Azospirillum sp. TSH100: one gene and its partner. The protein of the gene in region 1 interacts with the protein of each later gene in a pairwise test. Links are inferred from orthologs where the notes say so. Each region holds a gene or a part of one and is shown on either strand. Other genes may lie near its edges. The genes, in order: dnaE and dnaQ.

Region 1 (4,303 bases):
CGGCGTTCTGCCCGACCGCGATTCCGCGTTCGGCGACGCAGAAGCTCTTGTCGCCCGGGGGCGTGTGGATGGTGACGGTCCAACCCTTGCCGGAGCTGAAGGGCCTGACCGGCCCATCCGGCAGAGCGGCCGCGGATGGGGCTGCGGCCGGCGGCGGCGGCACGGTCTCGCAGGCGGACAGCGCCAGCGCCAAGCATGCCAGAAGGGCCAAAGGCGTCGCCGCCCGGACGTCACGGCGGCCCCGCAGGGCCGGCCGCAGTCGGACGACGGGTGCAAGGTGCGGCCGATCCATCGCGGCGTCCTCCCCATCCCTGAACGTGATGCGGCGACTTCCATACCACGTTCGCATGCCCCCGCGCGACCGTCGCGGGAACCGTCCCGGCTGTGCTAGAACCAGGGGCCCTGTCGCAGCGAGACCCCCGGTTGCCATGCCCCACGCCGACTTCATCCACCTGCGCGTCCATTCCGCCTATTCGCTGTCGGAAGGTGCGATCAAGGTGAAGGAGCTGGTCAAGCTCTGCCTGAAGCAGCAGATGCCGGCCGTCGCGGTCACCGACACCGGCAACCTGTTCGGCGCGCTGGAATTCGCGCTGGCGGCATCCGATGCCGGCGTGCAGCCGATCATCGGCACCGTGCTGGGCATCACCCGCGTCGGCCCGGCCCAGACGAAGCCGGGCCTGCCCGGCAAGGCGGCGGCCACTCCCGACCAGCTCGTCCTGCTCTGCCAGAACGAGGAGGGCTACCGCAACCTGACCGCGCTGGTGTCCAAGGCCTTCCTGGAATCGGACCCGCTGGCCGGCCCGCAGGTGACGCTCGACGCGCTGGAGGGGCGCTCCGCCGGGCTGATCGCGCTCACCGGCGGCCCCGCCGGCTCCCTCGGCCGGCTCCTGCACGAGGGGCAGAAGGATCTGGCGCTCGACGTTCTGGAGCGGCTGAAACGGCTGTTCCCCGGCCGCCTCTATGTCGAATTGCAGCGGCACGAGGGCGGGCGCGGCCATTTCGCCACGGTGGAGAACGCCGTCGAGCCGGCGCTGATCGACCTCGCCTACGCGCACGACCTGCCGCTGGTCGCCACCAACGACTGCTATTTCGCCACCGAGGACATGTACGAGGCGCACGACGCGCTGCTCTGCATCGCCGAGGGCGCCTATCTCAGCCAGGAGGACCGCCGCCGCCTGACCCCGGACCACCGCTTCAAGTCGGCGGAGGAGATGCGGCTGCTGTTCGCCGACCTGCCGGAGGCGCTGGACAACACCGTCGCCATCGCCCGGCGCTGCTCCTTCCTGCTGAAGCCGATCAAGCCGATCCTGCCGCCGTTCGCCTGCGAAGGCGGCCGGACCGAGGACGACGAGCTGCGCGCCCAGTCGCGCGCCGGCCTGGAAGAGCGGCTGGAGAAGGTCGTCTACACCCCGGAGATGACGCCGGAGCAGCGGGCGGAGACCCGCAAGACCTATTTCGAGCGGCTGGAGTTCGAGCTGGACGTCATCGTCAAGATGAAGTTCCCCGGCTACTTCCTGATCGTGTCGGACTTCATCAAATGGGCGAAGAACCACGATATCCCCGTCGGTCCGGGCCGCGGATCGGGCGCCGGCTCCGTCGTCGCCTGGGCGCTGACCATCACCGACCTCGACCCGCTGCGCTTCGGCCTGCTGTTCGAGCGCTTCCTGAACCCCGAACGCGTGTCGATGCCCGACTTCGACATCGACTTCTGCCAGGATCGCCGCGAAGAGGTCATCCGCTACGTCCAGAACAAGTACGGCTACGACCGCGTCGCCCAGATCATCACCTTCGGTAAGCTCCAGGCGCGCGCCGTGCTGCGCGACGTCGGCCGCGTCCTGCAGATGCCCTACGGGCAGGTCGACAAGATCTGCAAGATGGTGCCGAACAACCCGGCCAATCCGGTGACCTTGCAGCAGGCGCTGGACAGCGAGGAGATGCTGCGGCAGGCGCGCGACGGCGACGAGACCGTGCGTCACCTGATCGACATCGCGCTGAAGCTGGAGGGCCTCTACCGCCACGCCTCGACCCATGCCGCCGGCGTGGTGATCGGCGACCGCCCCTTGCAGGAGCTGGTGCCGCTCTACCGCGACCCGCGCTCCGACATGCCGGTCACCCAGTTCAACATGAAATATGTCGAACAGGCCGGTCTGGTGAAGTTCGACTTCCTGGGATTGAAGACGCTGACCGTGCTGAAGACGGCGGTCGACCTGATCCCCGAGAAGCCGGACCTGACCACCGTCCCGCTCGACGACGAGAAGAGCTACCAGCTGCTCAGCCGCGCCGAGGCGACCGGCGTGTTCCAGCTGGAAAGCTCGGGCATGCGCGACGTGCTGCGCCGGCTGAAGCCGAACCGGCTGGAGGACATCATCGCGCTGGTGTCGCTCTACCGTCCCGGCCCGATGGACAACATCCCGAAATACATCCGGGTGAAGAACGGCGAGGAAAAAGCCGACTACATGCATGACAGCCTGGAAGGCATCCTGAAGGAGACCTTCGGGATCATGATCTACCAGGAACAGGTCATGCAGATCGCCCAGGTGCTGTCCGGCTATTCGCTGGGCGGCGCCGATCTTCTGCGCCGCGCCATGGGCAAGAAGATCAAGGAGGAGATGGACAACCAGCGCAAGATCTTCTGCGACGGCGCCGAGGCGCGCGGCGTCAAGGCCGATCTGGCCAGCATGATCTTCGATCAGGTCATGAAGTTCGCCGGCTACGGCTTCAACAAGAGCCACGCCGCCGCCTATGCCCTGGTCGCCTACCACACCGCCTATCTGAAGGCGAACCACCCGGTGGAGTTCATGGCGGCGTCGATGACGCTCGACCTCGGCAACACCGACAAGCTGAACGTCTTCCGCCAGGAACTCGCCCGCCTGCGCATCAGGCTGCTGACGCCGGACATCAACAGGTCCGACTCCATCTTCGGGGTGGAGCAGCTGGCCGACGGGACCAAGGCGGTGCGCTACGCGCTGGCCGCCGTCAAGGGCGTCGGCCTGCCCGCCATGAAGGCGGTGGTCGAGGAGCGGCGGAAGAACGGCCCGTTCAAGAGCCTGTTCGACTTCGCCCGCCGCCTGGATCTGAAGACCATCAACAAGCGCCAGTTGGAGAATCTCGCCTGCGCCGGCGCCTTCGACGGGCTGAACCCCAACCGCGCCCAGGTCCATGCCGCGCTGGAGACCATCATCCGCTATGCCCAGGCGGAGGCGGCGGAGCGCGACAGCGGCATCGGCAACCTCTTTGGCGGCGGGGGCGGGGGACTGCCCGAACCCGAGATGCCCAAGGTCAAGGACTGGGAACCGCTGGAGAAGCTGAAGCACGAGTTCGGCGCCATCGGCTTCTACCTGTCGGCCCACCCGCTCGACGCCTATTCCGGCCCGCTCGGCCGCATGAAGGTGGTGCGCTCGGCCGAACTCCAGACCGCCATCGCGAAGGGCGGTTCCACCCGCTACAAGATGGCCGGCATCGTGGTGTCGAAGAAGGAGAAGACCGCCAAGTCCGGCAACCGCTTCGCCTTCGTCGAGCTGTCGGACGCCACCGGCGGCTATGAGGTGACGCTGTTCTCCGAGGTGCTGGCCGCCAACCGCGACCTGCTGGAGCCCGGCCGCCCGGTGCTGATGACGGTGGACGCCCAGCTGAACGGCGAAGAGGTCCGCCTGACCTGCCAGGAGATCAGGCCGCTGGAGGAGGCCGTCGCCTCGGTCAGCGCAGGCCTGCGCGTCGTCCTGCGCGACCCCGGCCCGATCGAGCATCTGCGCGCCACGCTCGACCGGCTGTCGCGCGGCAAGAGCCGCATCAACGTGCTGGTGGAGGTCGATCCGCTGAAGGAGATCGAGATCGAGCTGCCCGGCAGCTACACCATCACCGCCCAGAGCCGCTCCGCCCTGAAGGCGGTGCCGGGTGTGGTGGAGGTGGCGGAGCTGTGAGCAAAGCGGCGGTGCCCGCCTTCGGGCGCTTCATCGCCATCGACTGGTCCGGGGCCCGCGGCAAGCGTTACGCCGGCATCGCGGTGGCGGAGTGCGGGACGGGCGATACCCCTCCCCGGCTGGTGGAGGGACCGGGCGGCTGGTGGTCACGGACGGCGGTGTTCGACTGGCTGCGCGCGGAACTGGCGCGCGAACCGGCCCCGGTCGGACCAACATTGGTCGGCATCGACTGCGCCTTCTCCCTGCCTTTCGCGGTGGCGGCGCTCGGATTTGCCGGCCGGGAGGCGACCGTCTTCGACCTGTGGGACGCAGTGGAGGAGGTCTGCGCCGCGGAGCCCGACTTCGGCGGCGGCCCCTTCGCCAGCCATCCGCTCCACGGGGTT
Region 2 (3,283 bases), on another replicon or contig:
GCCTATGTGCCGCTGGCAGTGGCGCCGGACTGTGCCGAACAGGCGATCCGCGCCCTGCCCGCCCTGGGCTTCCGTGGCTGCAACGTCACCGTCCCGCTGAAGGAGATCGCCTTCCGCACCGTCGATCGGCTGGACGAAACGGCGCGGCGCATGGGGGCGGTCAACACGATCGTGGTGGCGGATGACGGCGCGCTGGTGGGTGGCAACACCGACGGCTTCGGCTTCATCGAGAATCTGCGTGCTGAGCAGCCTGACTGGACGGCGGAGCGTGGCCCGGCGGTGGTGATCGGGGCCGGCGGCGCCGCCCGCGCCGTGGTGGTCGCCCTGCTCGACGCCGGCGCGCCGGAGGTCAGACTGGTCAACCGCACCCGTGCCCGTGCCGAGGAGCTGGCGGCGGATCTGGCTGCGGTCGGTCTGAATGGCGATGGGCTGAGCAGCGGCGTGACGGTGGTCGATTGGGTTTCACGTGAAACCGCCCTGGACGGTGTGTCCCTGCTGGTCAACACCACCACCCAGGGCATGGCCGGACAGCCGGCGCTGGACCTCAGCCTGCGCGCCCTGCCCGTCTCGGCGGTGGTCAACGACATCGTCTATGTGCCGTTGGAAACCCCGCTGCTCGCCGAAGCGAGGACGCGCGGCAATCCGGTGGCCGGCGGCATCGGCATGTTGCTGCATCAGGCCCGTCCGGGCTTCAAGGCCTGGTTCGGGATCGAACCGCAGGTGACGCCGGAATTGACCCGTTACGTCCTGGAAGGTTGAGGCGCGGGCCATGATCGTGCTGGGCCTGACCGGCTCCATCGGCATGGGCAAGAGCACCGCCGCCCGCATGCTGCAGGCGATGGGTGCTCCGGTATGCGATTCCGACGCGGTGGTCCATGGGCTGCTCGCCCGCGGCGGCCGGGCGGTGCCGGCGATCGACGCAGCTTTCCCCGGGGTGGTGGTCGACGGGGTGGTCAGCCGGCCGGCGCTGGGTGCTGCGGTGTTTCGTGACCCGGATGCGCTGAAACGCCTGGAAGCGATCCTGCACCCGATGGTCCAGGCGGCACAGCGCGACTTTCTTGTCCGTGCCGCCCGCTGTGGCGCCAGGATTGCCGTGCTGGACATCCCCTTGCTGTTCGAGACCAATGGCCAGCGGCGGGTCGATGCGACCATCGTCGTCTCGGCTCCCTTCGCCGTCCAGCGCGCCCGTGTGCTGGCCCGGCCGGGCATGACGGCGGAGAAGTTCGCCGGCATCCTCGCCCGCCAGATGCCGGATCCGGAGAAGCGGCGGCGCGCCGACTATGTCGTGCCGACCGGCGCCGGTCGGCTGGTGACGCGGCGGGCGCTTCAGGGCATTGTGCGGGACGTGGTGCGGCGGCCGGGCAGGCATTGGCCGCCGCGCGGCTATCAACCAGGGCAGATCCATCATGCGTGAAATCGTTCTCGACACTGAAACCACTGGCTTCAAGCCGGAGGAGGGTCACCGGCTGGTCGAGATCGGCTGCATCGAGCTGGTCAACCACCTCGCCACCGGCGAACGCTTTCACGTCTATCTCAACCCCGAACGCGACATGCCGCCGGAAGCCTTCGCCGTCCACGGTCTGAGCAGCGAGTTCCTGGCCGACAAGCCGCTGTTCAACGACATTGCCGGGGACTTCGTCGCTTTCATCGGCGACGCACCGTTGGTGATCCACAACGCCGCCTTCGACATGCACTTCCTGAACTGGGAGCTGAAGATCGCCGGCTATCCGGTGATGCCGAAGGACCGCGCCATCGACACGCTGCTGATGGCCCGGCAGAAGTTCCCCGGTTCGCCTGCCACCCTGGATGCGCTGTGCAAACGCTTCGGCGTCGACAACTCCAACCGCACCCTGCACGGCGCGCTGCTCGACGCGCAGCTGTTGGCCGAGGTCTATCTGGAGCTGCTGGGCGGCCGGCAGACCGGCCTGTCCTTTGCCGGCGGCCCGACGGCGAAGAGCGGCCCCACGGGCCCGGTCCGGATCGACCGCCCCTTCCGGGAAGCCCGCGTCTTCGCCGTCAGCGACGAAGAAGCTGCGGCGCATGCGGAGATGCTGAAGAAGATCAAGAACCCGCTTTGGGCGGTGGAGTAAGGGGGACGGATCCGGCACTCCGCCCCCAATCCAAAGTTCTAGGGCACGAGCACCGTCGACCCGGTCGTCGCCCGTGATTCCAGCGCCCGGTGCGCATCGGCGGTGTCCTTCAACGCAAAGCGTTGGTTGACCGTGAAGGTCACGCCGCCATTCTTCACCGCGTCGAACAGATCGGCGGCCGAGGCCATCAGATCTTCCCGCTTGGCGGTGTAGGTTGCCAGCGTCGGCCGGGTCACATAGAGCGACCCCCTCGCCGCCAGCACCCCCAGATCCAGCGGTGCCGGCGCGCCCGAGGCGGCACCGAACAGCACCATCAGTCCGCGCGGTCGCAGACAGTCCAGCCCCTTCAGGAAGGTCGTCTTGCCGACGCCGTCATAGACCACCGGCACGCCCTGCCCGTCCGTCAACTCCTTCACCCGTGCGACGAAGTCCTCGCGGGTGTAGTCGATGGTGTGATGGCAGCCATGGGCCTTGGCCAACTCGGCCTTCTCCTCCGACCCGACGGTGCCGATCACGATGGCGCCGAGATGCCACGCCCAGGAGCACAGCAGCAGCCCAACCCCACCGGCGGCGGCCTGGACCAGGATGGTGTCGCCGGGCTGCACGACATAGGTGCTGCGCAGCAGATACTGTGCGGTCAATCCTTGGAGCAGCGTGGCCGCCGTCGCCTGCTCGTCGAGCCAGCTCGGCAGCGGCACCAGCCGGTCGGCGGCGATCAGCCGGCTCTCGGCATAGGCGCCGATCGACATGGCATAGCCGACGCGGTCACCGGCCTTCAGCGTGGTGACGTCCGGGCCCAGCGCCTCGACCACGCCGGTGCCGGCCATGCCGATCACCGCCGGCAGATCCGGCAGCTTGTAGGCGCCGGAGCGGTGATAGGTGTCGATGTAGTTCAGCCCGACCGCGGTCTGGCGGATGCGCACCTGTCCCGGACCGGGCTCTCCCACCTCGATCTCGTCCCAGCGCAGAACCTCCGGCCCGCCGTGCTCATGGATGCGGATCGCGTGAACCATGGTGGTTGGTTTCCCTTGTCGTTGATCGTTGACTGTCGCTCGGGCCTCAGAGCAGCGCGAACTGCTCGGCTGCTGCACCGTTGCCCTGGCTTATGCCGGCATGCCGGCGCTCCAGCGCCAGCAGCCACGCCTTGGTGTCGAGCCCGCCATGGCCGGAATAGCCTCCGGGCGCTCCGCCGC

The links.
Region 2: the proteins of dnaE (region 1) and dnaQ interact in binary tests that used the Escherichia coli proteins (3 or more experiments, as listed by UniProt). The link is inferred for Azospirillum sp. TSH100 from one-to-one orthologs.

The regions. Positions count from the first base shown.
Region 1 is NZ_CP039638.1:506,131-510,433, forward strand. What follows is about bases 124-4,120. They hold dnaE (DNA polymerase III subunit alpha), read left to right. Parts: upstream 124-428; coding sequence 429-3,920; downstream 3,921-4,120. Other genes in these bases: E6C72_RS27720 (hypothetical protein), read right to left, coding at 124-292; E6C72_RS27730 (hypothetical protein), read left to right, coding at 3,917-4,120. In the rest of the region: more of E6C72_RS27720, read right to left, coding at 1-123; more of E6C72_RS27730, read left to right, coding at 4,121-4,303. UniProt on the Escherichia coli protein: DNA polymerase III is a complex, multichain enzyme responsible for most of the replicative synthesis in bacteria. This DNA polymerase also exhibits 3' to 5' exonuclease activity. The alpha chain is the DNA polymerase catalytic subunit.
Region 2 is NZ_CP039634.1:921,577-924,859, forward strand. The notes cover bases 272-3,248. They hold dnaQ (DNA polymerase III subunit epsilon), read left to right. Parts: upstream 272-1,406; coding sequence 1,407-2,090; downstream 2,091-3,248. Other genes in these bases: E6C72_RS04440 (shikimate dehydrogenase), read left to right, coding at 272-759; coaE (dephospho-CoA kinase), read left to right, coding at 770-1,414; E6C72_RS04455 (quinone oxidoreductase), read right to left, coding at 2,129-3,103; E6C72_RS04460 (methylated-DNA--[protein]-cysteine S-methyltransferase), read right to left, coding at 3,150-3,248. Also shown: more of E6C72_RS04440, read left to right, coding at 1-271; more of E6C72_RS04460, read right to left, coding at 3,249-3,283. UniProt on the Escherichia coli protein: DNA polymerase III is a complex, multichain enzyme responsible for most of the replicative synthesis in bacteria. The epsilon subunit contain the editing function and is a proofreading 3'-5' exonuclease.